Regions from separate parts of the Streptomyces sp. RFCAC02 genome, predicted to be linked through region 1. Evidence: riboswitches for the same ligand, from Rfam matches in the RefSeq annotation. Region 1 holds a riboswitch; the other holds the start of a gene.
What was found. A riboswitch is a leader RNA that binds a small molecule or an ion and turns the genes downstream of it on or off. The one in region 1 is predicted to bind S-adenosylmethionine.
Positions count from the first base shown of each region.

Region 2: another riboswitch for S-adenosylmethionine. It lies ahead of thrC (threonine synthase); the one in region 1 lies ahead of EMA09_RS26355 (aminotransferase class V-fold PLP-dependent enzyme).

Region 1 covers NZ_SAUH01000001.1:5,711,722-5,721,440, forward strand. The annotation lists gene EMA09_RS26330 (cupin domain-containing protein) at 1-41, shown strand, start outside; gene EMA09_RS26335 (hypothetical protein) at 171-560, shown strand; gene EMA09_RS26340 (macrolide family glycosyltransferase) at 692-1,867, shown strand; gene EMA09_RS26345 (hypothetical protein) at 1,932-2,279, shown strand; gene EMA09_RS26350 (RtcB family protein) at 2,291-3,481, opposite strand; gene EMA09_RS28560 (hypothetical protein) at 3,575-3,715, opposite strand; gene EMA09_RS26355 (aminotransferase class V-fold PLP-dependent enzyme) at 3,839-5,137, opposite strand; SAM riboswitch class IV at 5,308-5,423, opposite strand; gene EMA09_RS26360 (sialidase family protein) at 5,504-6,649, opposite strand; gene EMA09_RS26365 (sialidase family protein) at 6,750-8,639, opposite strand; gene EMA09_RS26370 (NADP-dependent oxidoreductase) at 8,906-9,719, shown strand, end outside.
Region 2 covers NZ_SAUH01000001.1:3,612,479-3,622,197, reverse strand. The annotation lists gene groL (chaperonin GroEL) at 1-462, opposite strand, end outside; gene EMA09_RS16750 (cold-shock protein) at 737-940, opposite strand; gene EMA09_RS16745 (MoaD/ThiS family protein) at 1,466-1,744, opposite strand; gene thrC (threonine synthase) at 1,741-3,030, opposite strand; SAM riboswitch class I at 3,047-3,188, opposite strand; gene EMA09_RS16735 (glucosyl-3-phosphoglycerate synthase) at 3,398-4,366, shown strand; gene EMA09_RS16730 (trehalose-6-phosphate synthase) at 4,526-5,956, shown strand; gene EMA09_RS16725 (SIS domain-containing protein) at 6,658-7,590, opposite strand; gene EMA09_RS16720 (DUF3263 domain-containing protein) at 7,944-8,162, shown strand; gene otsB (trehalose-phosphatase) at 8,185-9,003, shown strand; gene EMA09_RS16710 (beta-lactamase family protein) at 9,146-9,719, opposite strand, start outside.

The sequences.
Region 1 (9,719 bases):
ACAGCTACTTCGTGGAAGACCTTGAGCCCGGGAAGGAGTAGTCCGGGGCCGCCGAGGGACTGCCGAGTTCGGGGACAACCGCTCCGGCCCGGGCAGGGGGGCCGCCTCCCCGGGCCGGAGCGGCCGGACCCCAATAGGGTGGGGCCGGTCCGGGCGGGAGGGAGAACACGATGGGGTACCGAGGCGTTCTCGTGGCGCTGTTCCTGCTGCCTGCCGTGTGGGGAGCGGCCGATCTCGCCGGCGGCCTGACCGCGTCCGACGAGGTCGTGTGCCCCGGCGAGAACGTGGGCGCGGACGGGGAGGAACGACCGGGGCCGATGCGTCCGGGCGACACCGAGTGCTCGGTGCTCGACGGATCGACGGCGGTCGCCACCAGGACGTACGCGCAGCAGCAGCGGGTGCAGTCGGCCCAGCGGCGCCGGGACGTCAGGAACGGGACGCTGCTCCTGGCCTACGGCGCCGCCGGCGTGCTCCTCACCCGGCTCGCGGCGCGGCCGGCTCCCCGCACACCGCCGGGCGTCCGGGAAAACCCCGCGCGCCCGGATCACGCCCCCGGCTAGACTCCGCTCCATGCAGATCCTGATGTACGGCTGACACGGCCCCCGCCCACCGCGCCCCACGCCTCCGGCGTCGGGTGGCGCGTCGGCCTGCCGTCTCCCACCAGCCGTACACCTGAATCGAGTGATCCTCCATGTCCCGTCGCCGCGCCCATGTCGCGATGGTCGGCATCCCCGCCGTCAGCCACGTCCTGCCCGGTCTCGCCGTCATCCGTGAACTCGTGGCCCGTGGCCACCGCGTCACCTACGCGAACGACCTCCCGGTCGCCGACCTGATCACCGCGACCGGGGCCGAGTTCGTCCGGTGCGCCTCCACCCTCCCCGTCGCCGACAACGCCTGGCCCGACGACCCGATCGCCGCCATGGGCCTCTTCCTCGACGACGCAGTCCGGGCGCTCCCGCAGCTCCGCGCCGTCTACGACCCCGACCCCGCGGACCTCTACCTCTACGACATCGGCGCGTACGCCGCGCGCGTCCTCGCCGAGTCGCAGGGCCGCCCGCTCGTCCAGCTCTCCCCGACCTATGTGGCGTGGGAGAGCTACGAGCGGGAAGTCGCGGCCCACATCTGGCGGTTGCCCGGCGCCGACGCGTACCGGGAGCGGTTCGGGCGGTGGCTGGCCGGCTGCGGCGCGACGACCACCGACATGGACGCCTTCTCGGGACGCCCGCCGCGGGTGCTCGCCCTGATCCCGCGCGCCATGCAGCCGCACGCGGACGAGACCGACGGCGACACGGTCACGTTCGTCGGCCCCTGCCCCGGGGACCGGTCGGCCGACGGCACCTGGGAACGCCCGGACGGCGCCGAACGGGTCCTGCTGGTCTCCCTCGGATCCGCCTACACGCGCCGCCCCGAGTTCTACCGGGAGTGCCTGGCCGCCTTCGGTGACCTGCCCGGCTGGCACATGGTGCTCCAGATCGGGAAGTACACCGACCCGGCCGGGCTCGGGCGCATCCCCGGCAATGTCGAGGTCCGCTCCTGGGTGCCGCAGCCCGCCGTCCTGGAGCGTGCCGACGCGTTCATCACCCACGCCGGAATGGGGAGCAGCGCCGAGGGGCTGCTCGCCGGTGTTCCGATGATCGCCGTCCCCCAGGCCGTCGACCAGTTCACCAACGCCGACCGGCTCGTCGAACTCGGCGTCGCCCGCCGAATCGACACGGCCGACGCCACCGCCGACGCACTCCGCACGGCGCTGCACGAGCTGGTCACCGACCCGGAGGTCGCCCGCCGCTCGGCGCGGCTGCGCGCCGACGCGCTCGCCGAGGGCGGCACGCGACGGGCGGCCGACCTGATCGAGGAGCTGCTGCCCTGACCCTCACGGTTCCCGGCCGGCCCGGCCGGGAACCGGCGGGGCACGCCCCGGCGTCCGCGGGATCATGACGACACGTCGGGACTCGCCGGGCGCCATGGGCGTGGTGTGCGCCATCGCCGGTGTCGGGGCCGCCGTCGGGTTCGGCGCGTGGCTGTACGCGCCGCCGGCCGGGTACCGCTGGTCGTTCGAGGGGGAGGGGCCGAGCGCCCCGTACACCGTCGACCTGCCGCTGGTGGTGTGCGGCGTCCCGGTGGCGGCCCTGCTCGTCCACCTCGCGGCCGGCGCCGTCCTGCGCCGCCGGTGGGCGCGTCTCCTGGCCGTCGGCGCCGCGCTGGTGCTGCTCGGCTGGTGCGCGTCGGTCTGGATGGGTGCGCGGGAGCCCTCCGTGCCGTACGGCACGGAGGGCTCCTGACCGGCGGACCCTCAGCCCTTCACGCAGACGACCTGCTTCAGCGCGGCCACGACCTCGACCAGGTCCCGCTGCCGGTCGATGACCTGCTCGATCGGCTTGTAGGCGCCCGGGATCTCGTCCACGACGCCGGAGTCCTTGCGGCACTCGACGCCGCGCGTCTGCGCGACGAGGTCCTGCTCGGTGAACCGCCGCTTCGCCGCCGTCCGGCTCATCCGCCGCCCCGCGCCGTGCGACGCGGACCGGAAGGACGCCGTGCTGCCGAGCCCGCGCACGATGTACGAGCCGGTGCCCATGGACCCCGGGATGATGCCGAGGTCGCCCGACCCGGCCCGGATGGCGCCCTTGCGGGTCACCAGCAGGTCCATGCCGTCGTACCGCTCCTCCGCCACGTAGTTGTGGTGGCAGGAGATCACGTCGTCGAACCGCGGCCGGGCCTTGGCGAACTCCTTGCGCACGATGCCCTGTAGCAGCGCCATCATCACGGCCCGGTTGTGCCGGGCGTACTCCTGCGCCCAGAACAGGTCGTGCCGGTAGGCGTCCATCTGGGGCGTGCCGGTGACGAACACCGCGAGGTCACGGTCGATCAGACCCTGGTTGTGCGGCAGCTTCTGCGCGACACCGATGTGGTGCTCCGCCAGCTCCTTGCCGATGTTCCGGGAGCCGGAGTGCAGCATGAGCCACACCGCGTCCTCGGTGTCGAGGCAGACCTCGATGAAGTGGTTCCCGCCCCCGAGCGACCCCATCTGCCGGTCGGCCCGCTCCCTGCGGAACGACACCGCGTCCGCCACGCCGTCGAAACGCCCCCAGAAGTCGTCCCAGGCACCGCCGGGGAAACCGTGCAGCCGGGCCGGGTCCACCGGGGTGTCGTGCATGCCGCGCCCGACCGGGACGGCCTGCTCGATGCGCGACCTGAGCCGCGACAGGTCACCCGGCAGGTCGTTCGCGGTGAGCGAGGTCCGGACGGCCGACATGCCGCAGCCGATGTCCACGCCCACCGCCGCCGGGCACACCGCGCCCTCCATGGCGATGACGGAACCGACCGTCGCCCCCTTGCCGTAGTGCACGTCCGGCATGACCGCGAGGCCGCGCACCCAGGGCAGCGTGGTCACGTTGTGGAGCTGCCGCATCGCGGCGTCCTCCACCTCCGCCGGATCCGCCCACATCCGGATCGGCACCCGTGCCCCGGGCAGCTCGGTGTACATGGAATCCCCCTGTCGGTGACGTTCGGTGACCCATTGTCGGCCGCCGGCCCGTCACCCGGGCAACAGGTTTTCGACCGCGCGGGTACGGCAGCCTCAGCGGCGGTCGCCGGCGCGCTGGGCCTCGATGCGCGCGATCTGCACCTGTGCCCAGGCCCGTACGCACGCCGACACGGCGACGATCAGGACCACGGCGCCGAACGCGGTCGCCCAGACGACCGCTGCCGATGTGGCCACCTGCGCCTCCGAAGACTTCGCGGGGAAACGGGAGTTGACGTCCCGAAGGAGTGTCTGCCTCCGGATTGGCGTTGATATGCCGAGTCCGTCCCCTCGTACCCGTCCCGTGACCCCGCCCCCGGGTCAGGCCCCCGCCAGCCGGCGTACCGCCGTGACCAGGCGCGTCACGTGCTCCTCGGGCGTACCCGCGCCGAAGCTCGCGCGCACCGCCTGGAGCGGCCCCTCGCAGTCGCCGTCGGCACCCGCCTCCCCGAGCAGGCGGCGGACGAGCGGCTGGGCGCAGAACAGGCCGGCGCGCACCCCGATGCCGTACCGGTCGGACAGCGCGCGCGCCAGGCCGTCGCCCGACCACCCCTCGACGGTGAACGACACGACGGGGACCCGTTCGGCGTCCGCCCCGAACAGGCTCAGTTCCCGGACGGCCGGGATCGTGGCCAGGCCGTCGCGGAGCAGCCCGAGGAGGTGCCGCTCACGGCCGGCCGGCGTGCCGGGGCCCGCGTCCGTCAGGGCGCGGCACGCCGCCGCGACGGCCAGGGCACCGATGACGTTGGGCGATCCGGCCTCGTGCCGTGCCTCGCCGGCCGCCCACTCGACCGCCACGCCGCCGCCGGGGGCGCGGGTGACCAGCCGGGTGGCGCCGCCGCCGGCGAGGTAGGGCGCGGCGCGGTCGAGCCAGTCGCCGCGCCCGGCGAGCACCCCCGAGCCGAACGGCGCGTACAGCTTGTGCCCGGAGAACGCCACCCAGTCCACGTCCAGGTCGCCGATGTCCACCCGGCGGTGCGGCACGAGCTGGGCCGCGTCCAAAGCCACCCGGACGCCGGACCGGTGGGCCGCGGCGGCCAGTTCCCGCACCGGCCACAGCTCACCGGTCACGTTCGACGCGCCGGTGACGCACAGCAGCGCCGGCCGGCCGGCCGGCAGCGTGGCGAAGGCCGCCGCGGCCGTGGCGACGGCCTCCGCCGGGCTCGCCGGCGCGTCGAGCCAGGTGACGTCGTGACCGTGGTGCGCCCAGGGCAGCAGTGCGGCGTGGTGCTCGGTCTCGAAGACGAACACACGCGTGCCGGCGGGCAGGGCGGCCGCCAGGAGGTTGAGCGAGTCGGTCGTGGACCGGGTGAAGAGCACCCGGTCGTCCGCGCGGGCGCCGACGAACCCGGCCACCGTCCGCCGCGCGTCCTCGAACACCCCGGTGGTCAGCCGCGACAGGTGTCCTGTGCCCCGGTGGACGCTGCCGTACAGGGGCGCGTGTGCCGCGACCTCGTCCCACACCCGGCGCAGCACGGGGGCACTGGCGGCGTAGTCGAGGGCGGCGTACTCGACCTCGCCGCCGGTGGCGAGCGGGGCGGTGACGCCGGCGCTGAGGACGGCGAGCGCGTCGTCCCCGGTGGCGGCGGGCGCGGAAACGGACTGGGCAGGCGTGGACATGGGGTTGCCTCCGTCGGGCATGGCGGGGCGGCGTCACGGGGCCGCCCGACGCGTCGCGGGACGCGTGACGTGGAGACCGGGCACGCGCGGGCGGCGACCGGCCGGGAAAGGGCTGGGGGAAGGGGAGCGCTCGGCGCTCTACCGCATTCGCTCGTGCACAGGGAACTCCTCGGCCGTACTTGCCGCGGGGCTCCTGCGCCGCGACCCGGTCATCACCCGGGGCACCCCGCCACGACGGAGGGTTGCCGGACAGCGGGCCGGGGCCGTGTCGCTGTCACTCGTGACCTCGCGGGGATTCTGGCACACCGCTGGCGACGGCACGCACCCCTGTCTCACCTGCCGGACAGCACGGCCCGCCGACGGGCGTCAGAGCCCGGTGAGGGCGCGGAAGGCGATCGACTCGTACGGCCCGTCCTCGCCCGTCTCGTACAGCAGGCCGACCGTCTCCCGGTCCACCTGGACGAGGTCCGAGTACGCCGCCGGGGCCGCCGACACGGTCGTCACCCGTGCGAACGCCGCCCCGCCGTCGTCGCTGCGCCACAGCGTCATGGCCCTGCGGGCGGCCGGGTCGGAGGGGCCGGAGAACAGCAGCGTCCCGTCCGGCCCCGGCGTCCGCAGGACGGCGCCCTGCACGACCGGCACGGCGGACAGCGTCGGCTGCATGGTGTAGCCGGGGCCGTCCAGGGTCTCGCCGCCGTCGGACGAGTGGGCGCCCGCGCGGTTGCCCGGCGCCGTCCCTTTCTGGTCACGGGCCGAGAAGTAGAGGCGGCCGTCCGGGAGTTCGGCGACGGACGACTCATTGGGGTTGAGCGTGCCGTCACCCCTGGCGTCGGTGTATCCGACGCGCCACGTCCGCCCGCCGTCGTCGCTCAGCAGCGCGTGGGCGCCGTAGTGACGCGCCTCCTCGCCGGTGTCGCCGGAACCGTCCGGCGGCGCGGCCGAGTGGTTCGCCGGCACGACGAGCCGTCCCGCGTGCGCGCCGCCGGTGAGCGCGATGCCGTGCCCGGGACCTGTGGCGTACCAGCGCCAGTCCGGCCGCTTCGCCCCGGCGGTGATCTCGCGCGGGGCGGTGAAGGCGCGCCCGTCGTCCGTCCCGAACTGCACGAAGACCCGCCGCGACCGGTCGGCCGCGACCTCGCCGCGCATGATGGCCTTCTCGGTGGCACGGCCGTCGTTCGACGTCGTCAGCAGGACCAGGCGGCCCGAGCGCGGGTCGACGACGGGCGACGGGTTCCCCCGGGTGTCGCCCTGCCCGGCCGCCACCACGGCCGGCGGCCCCCAGGTGCGGCCGCCGTCCTCGGAACGCCGCGCCACGACGTCGATGTCCCCGGTGTCGGACGGGCCGCCGACCCGGCCCTCGGCGAACGCCACCACCGTCCCCTCCGGTGTCGCGACGGCCGCCGGGACGCGGTAGGAGGCGTACCCGCCCACGCCGGAGACGAACGGCACCGACGCGGCGGCCGTCCGGACGGGTGGGGGAGTGGTGCCCGCGCCGCTGTGCGTGCCCTGCATGATCGCGACTCCTCGTACGGCTCGCGTGCCTCGTGCGGTCGTCCAGCGGACGATAGGAGGGAACGGCCGCCCGCCACAAGGGGCACCCGCCGGGGGCGGCTCACCCGGCGGGGGTGTCCACCGCGTCCAGCGGCAGCGCCGTGACGGCACCTGTGGGCGGCGCGTCGCCGTCACGGGCGCGCCGCAGCTCGTCCGCCGTCAGCGCCCGGTCCCACACGCGCACCTCGTCGAGCGCGCCGGTGAGCCGCACCCGCCCGTCGGGCCGCTCGCCGAGGTGGACGCCGAACGTCGTGCGCACGCTGACCGATCCCGGCACGTCCGCCGCCGTCACGGGCACGCCGCCGTCCACGGCCAGCGTCAGGGTGCCGCCGGAGCGGGTGAGCGCCAGGTGGTGCCACGCGCCGTCGTTGTACGCCCCGGCCGTCGCGACGGACGCGCTCGCGGGGTCGGCGGCGCCGTCCCGCGCGGTGACGAGCGCCCGTACCCTGCCGTCCGCCGGCTCGCCGCGCACCCAGACCTGCGGCGCGTTCCCCCCGACGCCGCCCATCCACAGGAACGGATGCGTACCGGACGCCGCGGAGTAGCGGAACCACAGCGAGACGGTGAAGTCGCCCTCGCCGAGCGGCAGCGTGTCGCGGTGGGGGAGCCGTACGGAGTCGTCCGCGCCGTCGAACGCGAGCGCGTTCCCGTACCGCCCGGCCGTGCGGGCGGGGCCGCCCTCCACGACGGCCGGTGCCCCGGGCGCCGCCGCGTCGGCGGTCGTGGGCGGGGCGCCCCCGCGCGGGCCGAGCCAGTCCTCGCCGAACAGCGTGAAGCGGATCTCGTCGCGGGCGTCGGCGGCGCCCGCCTCGTGCAGGAGCCCGATCAGCCCGTCAGCCGTGGCGACCAGGTCCGAGTAGCCCGACCAGTCGTCGGTGACCGGCGCGCCCCGCTCCACGGAGTCGAACGTCCGCCCGCCGTCCCAGGAGGAGCGGATCATCATCGAGCGGCGCCGGTCGGGGTCGGCCGGCGCGGCGAGCAGCAGCCTGCCGCTGCCCGGCAGGCTCAGCAGCGACCCCTGCACCTGCGGCGTGTACAGGTCCGGCATGGCGCGGAACGGCGCGGCGAATGTCTCGCCGCCGTCCATGCTCACCGCGTAGGAGCGGTGACCGAGGTCCGTGCCCTCCTGCTCGCGCGCGCTCACGTACAGGGTGCCGTCCGGCAGTTCGGCCACCGCGCTCTCGGCCGGGTTCTGCCGGAAGGTGCCGTCCGGCGCGACCGGCCAGGAGTCGACCGCGCCGAGCCGCCACGTGGCGCCGCCGTCGTCGCTGAGGCCGAGGGCCGTGTGGTGGGCGGTGACGCGGTCGCCGTCGTGGCTCTCCGCGGTGATGGTGAGGACGAGCCGCCCCGCGTGCGGCCCGTGGGCCAGCCGGACGCCGTGCAGCGGCCCGGTCGCGTACCAGGAGTTCCAGTCGTCGGGGCGCAGTTCGGCGCTCAGGTCGCGCGGCTCCGACCAGGTGCGGCCGTCGTCGTCGCTGTACGACAGGTACGGCACGCGCGCGCAGGGCTCGGGGCAGTTCCCGCTGCCCTGGCCGGCGTTGCGCGTGCTGGCGAGGAGGATCCGGCCGGTGGCGGTGTCCACGACGGGTGCCGGGTTGCCGTGCGTGTCGCCGCCGCCCGCGTCGACGACGCTCAGATCCGACCAGGTGCGTCCGCCGTCGGCCGAACGCTTCAGCACGATGTCGATGTCGCCCGCGTCGTCGCAGTTGTCGCGGCGGCCCTCGGCGAACGCGAGCAGCGTGCCGTCGTTCGTCCGCACGACGGCGGGGATGCGGAAGCACGCGTAGCCGCCGTCCAGGTCGGCGCGGAACAGCACCCGCTGCACCGGCTCGGCTGCGATGGCCGCCCGTGCCGGCTCCTGGGCGGACGGCGCCGCGAGCAGCGTGCCGGCCAGGGCCAGCGCGGCTGTGAACCGTGCCCGGCGACGGCGGGGCGGCGGTGGCTCGGACATGCGGGATCCTTCTGTCTGCTGCGGAGGTCACGGCAGTGTGGCGCCCGCGCCCGGCGCGGACCCCGACCACACGCGCGGAGCCCGACCCGCACACCCGATCGGCCCGTCGTCCCTGCCCCGTGCACGGGATGCGGGGCACGGGCGGCCGGGTGATGCTGCCGGTGTGAGCAGTGCCGGGCGGAGGGAGTGCGGGACATGGGCCACACCGGAATCACCGTGCACCGGGCGGACGGGCTCGTCGCCGGCGGCCGGGGCGCGGCGTCGTGATGCGGGCCGTCGTGCAGCGGTCGTACGGGCCGCCGGACGTGCTGGAGGTGACGGACGTCCCGCTGCCCGAGCCTGCCGCCGGACGGATCCGGGTGCGCGTGGAGGCCGCCGGCGTCAACCCGACGGACTGGAAGCACCGGGACGGCACGGTGCGCTACGACGGCCTGCCCGTCGTCCCCGGCTGGGACGTCGCGGGCGTCGTCGACCGGATCGGCTACGGGGTGACGCTCTTCGAGGAGGGCGACGAGGTCTTCGGGATGCTGCCGTACCCGGACGGGCCGGGCGCGTACGTCGAGTACGCGGTCGGCCCGGCACGCGCCTTCGCCCGCAGGCCGGAGGGACTCGACGCCGTCCACGCCGCCGCGCTGCCCCTCGCCGGGCTCACCGCGCTCCAGTCGCTGGACGACACGGCCCGCCTGCGGGAGGGACAGAAGGTGCTCGTCCAGGCGGCGGCGGGCGGGGTCGGGCACCTCGCCGTCCAGATCGCCAAGGCCCTCGGCGCGTACGTGTACGCCACCGCGAGCGCGGGGAAGCAGGACTTCCTCACCTCGCTGGGCGCCGACCGGCCGGTCGACTACCGCGCCGAGGACGTCCGCGAGGTGGCCGGCGGAGTCGATGCCGCCCTCGTGCCGATGGCGGGTACGACGCGCACGCACTCGCTGGAGGCCGTCCGCGACGGCGGGACCCTCGTCACCCTGCTCGGCGGCACGCCGGACGAGGAACTGGCGGCCGCGCGGGCACGGGGCGTCCGCCACCGGACGCTGCTGGTCGAGCACGACCACCACGGGATGCGGAGGATCGCCGCACTGGTGC
Region 2 (9,719 bases), 2.1 Mb from region 1:
CGTGTCACCGGCGGAGATGGAGGCGGTGGAGGCGATCTGCTCCTTGGTCTCGACCTCCTTGGCCTGGCCGAGCAGGGCCTCGGAGACCTTCTCCACGGCGGCCTCGATGCCCCGCTTCAGGGCCATCGGGTTCGCGCCGGCCGCGACGTTGCGCAGGCCCTCGCGCACCAGCGCCTGGGCCAGGACGGTCGCCGTGGTCGTGCCGTCACCGGCCACGTCGTCCGTCTTCTTCGCAACTTCCTTGACCAGCTCGGCGCCGATCTTCTCGTAGGAGTCCTCGAGCTCGATCTCCTTGGCGATCGACACACCGTCGTTGGTGATGGTGGGGGCGCCCCACTTCTTCTCCAGGACGACGTTCCGGCCCTTGGGGCCGAGCGTGACCTTGACGGCGTCGGCGAGCTGGTTCATCCCGCGCTCGAGGCCGCGCCGCGCCTCCTCGTTGAACGCGATGATCTTGGCCATGTGAAGTGGTCCTCCCAGAACAGGGGTGGATTGCGCCGGACCGCGCTGGCGCCCGCGACGGACGGCCCCACTCGCCCCGCGGTTCCTTGCTCCGCCTGGCTCCGGGACCTCACCGAACCGGTCCTTGCTGTCACTCTCACCTCTAGAGTGCTAACCCCATGATTAGCACTCTCCCCCGGCGAGTGCAAACCCCCCGGGCGTGTGACGCGCCAGGGTCCGCACCCCCCGGGAGGTGCGGACCCTGGTCGTCTCGTCGTGCGGAACGTCCGGCGGTTCAGGCGCTCACCCGGACCATGTCGGCCTGCGGCCCCTTCTGGCCCTGCGAGATCTCGAACTCGACCCGCTGTCCTTCCTCAAGGGTGCGGTAGCCGTCCATCTGGATCGCGCTGTAGTGCACGAAGACGTCCGCACCACCGTCTACCGCGATGAAGCCGTAGCCCTTCTCCGCGTTGAACCACTTGACGGTGCCCTGAGCCATTTCCTAACTCCCCATTTTGCCGGCCCTTTCACGGGGCCGCACTCCGCGGACCCGGGTCAGACCTGTCAGACCCCACCCCCGGCCGTAGGGGGTGTGCGCCGGAACGCGTGACCGCCGCTGAATGTATCGGGACGGACGCCCAGCGCAACAGGCCATTCGAGGGAGAATTCTTGGACCCGCGATCCGGGCAAATACCGTACGGGTGGCCATAGTTGGAGATTCCGCCAGGCACCAAAAGTGCCAACCCGACAATTGGTGCACGACTTTTCGGCGGGAGATTCGCGGGATGTGTCGCGAATTCATGTGTGCGTGACACGGGGGACAACGGGGAGCGCAGGCCACTTTAGCGCCCCCCGCGCGCGAATCCGCCCCGGAACCCGAGGTTCCGGGGCGGATCGCACACTTTTACGAACATCCGCCGGGCGCCGACCCGGTCTTTTTCCAACGGATCCGAACGTCCGCGAACACCGCCCGATCGCCGTCCGGACGCCGGCCCGGCACGGTCCGGTCGGAAACCGGACCGGTTCAGCAGCCGCCGGCGACGGCCGGGATGATCGAGATCCCCGTGCCGTCCGGTGTCGCCGTGTCCAGGCCCTCGGCGAACCGGACGTCGTCGTCGTTCACGTACACGTTCACGAAACGGCGGAGCCTGCCCTCGTCGTCCAAGACCCGGCCGGCGATGCCGCTGTGGCTGCGGTCGAGGTCGGACAGCACCTCGCGCAGCGTCGCGCCCTCGGCGGGCACCTCGGACCGGCCGCCGGTGTAGGTGCGGAGGATCGTGGGGATACGGACGGTGACACTCATGCCAGGCCAGCCTCTCGGAAGGCGTCCAGGGACGGACGGATGGTCGCGGTGGGACCGGTGGTGGGCGCCACCGCGTCCAGGGTCTTCAGGCCGTCGCCGGTGTTCACGACGACGGTGGTCAGCGCCGGGTCGAGGACGCCGGCCTCGATCAGCTTGCGGGTCACACCCAGCGTCACGCCGCCCGCCGTCTCCGTGAAGACGCCCTCGGTCCGCGCCAGCAGCTTGACGGCGGAGACGATCTCCTCGTCCGTGACGGACTCGACCGCCCCGCCCGTGCGCCGGGCGATGTCCAGGACGTACGGGCCGTCCGCCGGGTTGCCGATGGCGAGGGACTTGGCGATCGTGTCCGGCTTCACCGGCCGCACCACGTCGCGGCCCTCGCGCCAGGCGCGCGCCACCGGGGAGCAGCCCTCGGCCTGGGCGCCGAAGATCCGGTACGGCCGGTCCTCGACGAGTCCGACCTCGATCAGCTCCTTGAGGCCCTTGTCGATCTTGGTGAGCTGCGAGCCCGAGGCGATGGGGATGACGATCTGGTCCGGCAGCCGCCAGCCGAGCTGCTCGCAGATCTCGAACGCCAGGGTCTTCGAGCCCTCGCCGTAGTACGGGCGCAGGTTGACGTTGACGAAGCCCCAGCCCTCGCCGAGCGGGTCGCCGATCAGCTCGCTGCAGAAACGGTTCACGTCGTCGTAGGTGCCGTCGATGGCGACCACCTGGCCGCCGTAGACCGCGGCCATGACGACCTTGCCCGCCTCCAGGTCGTGCGGGATGAAGACGCAGGAGCGCAGGCCGGCCCGCGCGGCGGCGGCGCCGACGGCGCCCGCCAGGTTGCCGGTGGAGGAGCAGGACAGCGTGGTGAAGCCGAAGGCGCGGGCGGCCTCCAGGGCCTGGGCGACGACGCGGTCCTTGAAGGAGTGCGTCGGGTTGCCCGAGTCGTCCTTCACGTACAGGCCGCCCGTGACGCCGAGCTCGGCGGCGAGCCGGTCCGCCCTGATGAGCTGGGTGAAGCCGGGGTTGAGGTTCGGCTTGTCGGCCACGTCGGCGGGGACGGGCAGCAGCGGCGCGTAGCGCCAGATGTTCTTCGGCCCGGCCTCGATGCGGCGGCGCAGGCCCTCGGGGTCCCCCGTGGGGAGGTCGTAGGCGATCTCCAGGGGGCCGAAACAGGAGGAGCACGCGAAGATGGGCGCGAGGGGGAAACGTTCCCCGCACTCCCGGCAGGACAGCGCCGCGGCGGGTCCGAGATCGACGGTGGCGGCGGGTGACTGATCGGATTCGGTCAGCACGGACATGGGTGCGAGGCCCCTCTCCTCATCTTCCCCGCGGGCGGACTTCGCCCCGGGACGGAATTGGCACCTTCCCCACCGGGCGCCCCGCGTGCGAACGCGGAACCGGCGGAAGGGTTGCCGGGGCTTCAACGGGCCGTTCCCTCTGCCCCTCTGGATGAGCGGTATGCGGTTGTCGGCGAGGGACCCCCGATATGCGGAGGACACCTGCGCTGTTCGAGACTGTAACGGACGACCTCCACAATGGCTCGGGCCGTCCGATCCGCGAGACGCAGGGCAAAATCCGGCGCGTGAGCGGGTTCGGCTCCGCCCGGAAAGGGCAGACACGGCCATATGGAGTAAAAGTGGCCGAACGCGAACAGGAGCGACATTCGTGCTGGAAGAGGCAAGGACGTGGCTGCACCGCCGGTCCTGGAGCGCCGCTGACCGCCCGCTGCCGCAGCTGTTGAACGCGAAGCGGGCAGCAGGCGCGGCAGGGAGCATCAGCGTGGTCCTCCCCGCGCTCAACGAGGAGGCGACCGTCGGTGCCATCGTGGAGGCGCTGCGGCGCGACCTGATGGAGACCGTGCCACTGATCGACGAGCTGATCGTGGTGGATTCCGGATCCACCGACCGCACCTCCGAGACCGCCGCCGCGGCGGGCGCCAAGGTCGTGCACCGCGACGAGATCCTCCCGCGCATCCCGGCGGCCCCCGGCAAGGGCGAGGTGCTGTGGCGCTCACTGCTCGCGGCGAGCGGCGAGATCATCGCCTTCGTGGACGCCGACCTGCGGGACTTCGACTCGCGGTTCGTGTCGGGCATCCTCGGCCCGCTGCTGACCGAGCCGGACGTCCAGCTCGTGAAGGCGATGTACGACCGCCCGCTCGGCGACAAGCCCACCGGCGCGCACCAGGGCGGCCGCGTCACGGAGCTGGTGGCCCGCCCCCTGCTGAACCTGCACTGGCCGCAGCTCGCCGGCGTGGTGCAGCCCCTGGGCGGCGAGTACGCGGCCCGCAGGTCGCTCCTGGAGCGGCTGCCGTTCCCCGTCGGCTACGGCGTGGAGCTGGGCCTGCTCATCGACACGCTGCACGTCGCGGGTCTCGACGCGGTGGCCCAGGTGGACGTCGGGGTGCGCAAGCACCGCCACCAGGACGGGCAGGCCCTGGGCCGCATGTCCACGGCGATCATGCGGACCGCGCAGAGCCGCCTGCCCGGCACCGTGCTGCCGAAACGCGTGGGGCTCACCCAGTTCGAGCGCACGGAGGAGGGCGCCTTCTCCCCGCGCACGCACCCGATCGACGCCGACGAGCGGCCCCCGATGTGCGGGGTGCCGGAGTACGCGGCGCGCCGGCAGGCCGCGTGAGGCGGCTGCCGTGACGGCGCGCGGCGCGGGTCACGCGCCGGTACGCCCGGTCGCGGGGACGCGCGGGCGGTGTGACGGTTCCCACGTTTCGCCGGCCGTGCGGTCGGTTAGCCTCCGCCTCACCGGGGGCGTACGCCCGTGCCGAGCGCTGGAGGACCGATGACCGCGAAGCAGGTACTGGTCGCCTCGAACCGTGGTCCGGTGAGCTACTCCCCGGCCGACGACGGGTCCCTGGTCGCGAAGCGCGGCGGCGGCGGCCTCGTGTCGGGCCTGAGCGCGCTCGGCCCCGAGGCGGGTACCTGGGTGTGCGCGGCCCTCGGCGAGGGCGACAGGGAGGCGGCGGGGCACCACGGCGGGCGGCTTCCCGAGGCGGACACGGGCGGGCAGGCGGTGCGGATGCTGGACATCCCCGCCGAGACGTTCGACGCGGCCTACAACGGCGTCGCGAACTCCGTCCTGTGGTTCGTCCACCACCTGCTGTACCAGACGCCGTTCGAGCCGGTCTTCGACGCCGCCTTCGAGAAGCAGTGGGCCGGGTACGAGGCGTACAGCGAGGCGTTCGCTGACGCGCTGGCGGACGAGGCCGAGCGGGGCGCTGCCGTCCTCGTGCAGGACTACCACCTGTCGCTCGTGCCGGGGCTGCTGCGTCAGCGGCGCCCGGACCTGCGGATCGGCCACTTCTCGCACACGCCGTGGGCGCCGCCCGAGCTGTTCCGGATCCTGCCGGACGCCGTGGCGCGGCAGGTCCTGACGGGCATTCTGGGTGCCGACCGCGCGGCGTTCCTGACGCGGCGGTGGGCGGACGCGTTCGCGGCGTGCTGCGCGGACGTGCTGGGCGCCGAGGTCGGTCCCGACGGGTCGGTGACGTACGGGGGCCGTACGACGCGGATCGGTGTGCACAGGCTCGGCGCGGACGCCGGGTTCCTGCGGGAGCGGGCGTTCCGGCCCGACGTGGACGAGCGGCTCGCTGGGCTGCGGAAGCAGGTGGGCGACCGGCGCACCGTCGTGCGGGTGGACAGGACGGAGCTGTCGAAGAACATCGTGCGGGGCCTGCACGCGTTCCGACGGCTGCTGACGGACTCTCCCGAGTGGCGGGGCAGGGTGACGCATGTGGCGTTCGCGTACCCGTCGCGGCAGGACCTGGAGGTGTACCGCGCGTACACGGCCGAGGTGTCGCGGGTCGCGGACGGCATCAACGCGGAGTTCGCCGAGGGCGACTGGACGCCGGTGGTCCTGCATGTGCGGGACGACTTCGCGCGGTCGCTCGCCGCGTACCGGATGGCGGACGTGGCCCTCGTCAACCCGATCCGTGACGGCATGAACCTCGTCGCCAAGGAGGTGCCGGTCGTCTCGGAGCGGGGCGTGGCCCTCGTCCTGTCGACGGAGGCGGGCGCGGCGGCCGAGCTGTCCGATGACGCCATCATGGTCAACCCGTACGACATCCGGGGCACGGCGGAGGCGCTGCACCGCGCGCTGTCGATGCCGGCCGACGAACGGGAGCGGCGCACCAAGCGCCTCGCGGCGGCCGCGACGGCACTGCCGCCGTCCCGCTGGTTCCTCGACCAGCTCACGGCCCTGCGCGAGGGCTAGGGTCTGCCCGGCGGATCTTGGCGCGGCTCGCGGCGTCGGATGCGGTGCATCGCAAGGCGCCGGATCGCAGCTCATACCCGACCGTATTCGCGCGATACGGCAACGCAGCGAGGTGCCGTAGCCGGCGTCGCGAGACAGGCAAGACCCGCCGGACAGCCCCTAGGGCCTGCCCGGCGGAACTCGCGACGCCGGCAGCGGCACCTCGCCGCATCGCGCGCTTACGGACGGGCCTGAGCTGCCGTCCGGCACCTTCCGACGCACCGCGTCCCACGCCGCGAGCCCGCGCCATGACCCGCCGGACGGACCCCGAGGGCCGCGCCAGGCGAGGTCCGCCCCGTCGCGTCGCCCGGCACGGCGCGGCGTCTCGCCGCGTTGCCGCATCAGCCAAGCGCGCCCAGTACAACGACGACCCGACGCCTTCCGATGCACCGCCCCGGACGCCACGCCTCGACGGGCGACCCCGCCTGCCCCGGCACCGGGGTCCACCCGGCGGAACGTGCCCGTCCCGCGACGCCGGCAGCGGCACCTCGCCGTGTTGCCGGATCGCGCGCGAACGCCGCCCACCGGCACGCCTGCCACGGGGAGTCCCCGCACACCCCCGTGCCGGCGACCCGTACCGACGGCGTGCCACCGATCGCGGACGGCCGCACACCGGCGCGTTCCGCGGACGGACCGCCCGGCAGGGCCGGCAGCGGTGGGGGTCAGCGCAGGATGACCGACCGCCGCAGGTTGCGCGGGCGGTCCGGGTCGAGGCCGCGCCGCCGCGCGATCTCGACGGCGAGCCGCTGGGCGCGGACCAGCTCCGCCATCGGGTCGAGCCGCCCGCGCACCACCGAGACCCCCGTCCGTCCGATCTCGGCCGCGAAGCCGTCCGGCGCGCCGCCGAGCAGCCACACCACCCGCCCGGGCGCCGCGATGGCCAGCGGCCCGTGCCGGTACTCCGGCAGCGGGTACGCCTCGGTCCACGCGCCCGCCGCCTCCCGCAGCTTCAGCGCCGCCTCCTGCGCCAGCCCGTACGCCCACCCCGTGCCGAGGAACGTCCACTGCTCCGCCGCGACGGCCTCCGGGGGCAGGTCGTCGTCGAGCGCCGTGGCCGCGTCGGCGGCCGCGCGCTCCACGGACGCCACCCCCTCGGGGAGCGGCCCCTCGGCCTCCAGCGCCGCCCGCAGGAACGCCAGGGCGCTGGTCGCGAACCGCGTCTGCACGACCGACCACTCGTCCGCGTAGTCGAGGACCGCGACGTGCTGCGCCGCCCGCATCACCGGGGAGGCCGGGTCGGCCGTCAGCGCCAGGACCGGGACCGCGGGCCATGCCGCCCTGACCGCGCCGACCGCGTCGAGCACCTCCGTCGTCGTGCCCGACCGCGTGATCGCCACCACGCGGTCGTAGGCACGGGCCACCGGGAACTGCGACGCCGCGAACGCGTCCGTGACGCCCTGCCCGGCCCTCTCCCGCAGCGCCGCGTACGCCTGCGCCACGAACCAGGACGTCCCGCAGCCGGTGACGGCGACGCGCTCCCCCGGCCGGGGCAGCGCGGAGGCGCCGAACCCGGCCTCCCCGGCGGCGCGCGCATCGAGGGCGGCGCGCCGCCAGCACTCCGGCTGGGTCGCGATCTCGCGGGCGGTGAGCGGGATTTCGGTCATGCGCCATCCTCCTCGTCCCCCGCGCGGGGGACACGGTCGCCGGGTGCGTGAGGGAGCCCTGCCCGACGCGTGCCCGTCCACACCCCGGCGGACGGGGACTCCCCCGCACGGCCGCATCCCGCCTCCTGTCGGAGCCGCCGCCCGGGGTCTGTCCGGCGGGTCTCGGCGCGGGCTCGCGGCGTCGGACGCGGTGCATCGCAAGGCGCCGGACCGCAGCTCATACCCGTCGTGTCCCGCCGGGCAGACCCTAGACTGAACGGGTGAGCGCGGACGAGGACGAACGGGACACGGACGGCGAGCCGGACACCGGCGCCGGCCGCCCGCCGGAGTCCGCGCCCGGCGGCCTGACCGCCCGTGAGCGGGCCGTCCTCGCCGTGGAGCGCAGGGGCTGGCCCCGCCCCGGGCTCAAGGAGCGCGCGATCCGCGAACAGCTCGACCTCACCCCCACCCGCTACTACCAGCTCCTCAACGCCCTGCTGGACGATCCGCGCGCCCTCCGGCACGACCCGGTGACGGTCAACCGCCTCCGCCGGGTCCGGGACGCCCGCCGCGCCCGCCGCTGACCCCGCCGGTACAGTCGGGGCCATGGGCACCCTTCCCGTACCCGCAACCGACGAGGGACGCGCCGGGCTCGCCTCCCTCCTGAACCGTCCCGACCGCGCCCTCCTCGCGTTCGACTTCGACGGGACCCTCGCACCGATCGTGGCCGACCCCGCGCAGGCCCGCGCCCATCCGGACGCCGTCCCGGCGCTGGCCCGCATCGCGCCGAAGATCGCCGCGCTGGCCGTCATCACCGGGCGCCCCGCCGACACCGTGGTGCGGCTCGGCGGCTTCGACGGCCATCCCGAACTGGCCGGTCTCACCGTCCTCGGCGCCTACGGCGCGGAGCGGTGGGACGCCGCCACCGGTGAGCTCATCGCCCCCGAGCCGCCGCCCGGCATCGCCGCCGTCCGTGCCGAGGTCGACGAACTGGCCGCCCGTACCGGCTCCCACGTCGAGGACAAGCGCATCGCCCTCGCCGTCCACACCCGCCGCGCCGCCGACCCGGAGGCGGCCTTCGAGGAGCTGAGCGCGCCCCTGCGCCGTCTCGCCGACGACCACGGCCTCACGCTCGAACCGGGCCGCATGGTCCTCGAACTGCGCCCGCCCGGCATGGACAAGGGCACCGCCCTCACCGAACTGGCGCGGGCCACCGGCGCGGAGTGCGTGCTCTACGGCGGGGACGACCTGGGTGACCTGCCCGCCTTCGAGGCGATCGCACGGCTGCGGGCGGTCGGCATCCCGGGGCTGCGGGTGTGCAGCGGCAGCCAGGAGGTGGCACGGCTGGCGGCCGCGACCGACCTGACGGTGGACGGCCCGGAGGGCGTCGCCGCTTTCCTGGTGGCACTGGCCGAGCGCATCTGACCGCTCGATCCCGCCCGGCGGGCCTCTCCCGTCCCACGACGCCGACCACGGCACCTCGCGAGCACCGCATCCGAACGCCGCGGGCCTTCGGCACGGTCCGTGCGGCCCCGGGGCCGCACGGACCCGGCCGGCGCGCCGCCGCTCAGTCGCCGGTGCCGCACAGCGCGTGCTCGACGAGGTGCCGCGTCGCCGCGCTCAGCTCCTCCTGGGCCTGCGCGTCGGCGAAGCTCAGCGTGTAGACCCCGGCCTCGGCTGCGGCCCTGCCGTCGTCCGTGACGGCGCCCTCGGAGGACGTGCCGAACGACGTGCCGCCGTGGAACCATATGCCGCCGTCGCAGCCCTCCATGGGGCTCCAGGCCAGGCCGAGGCCGTAGCGGGTGCCGGGCCTGGCGGAGAAGTCGGGCGCCGGGACGGTCGTGCGCATCTCGGCCAGCTCCGCCGGGCCGAGGAGCCGGCCGTCCAGCAGCGCCCGGTGGAACGCGGTCATGTCCTCGGCGGTGCTGATGATCCCGCCGTCGGCGCCGCCCTCGACCGCCAGCGTCGTGTCGGTCAGCTCCTCCTGCCCCGGGAACTGGAGGTACGCCGTCGCGGTCGGCTGCGGGACGTAGGCCGAGGTGCCGGAGGTGAGGGTGTGGTCGAGCCCGAGCGGGGCGATGACACGCTCGTGCACCTCCCGCTCCCACGAGTGGCCGGTGACGCGTTCGACGATCATCCCG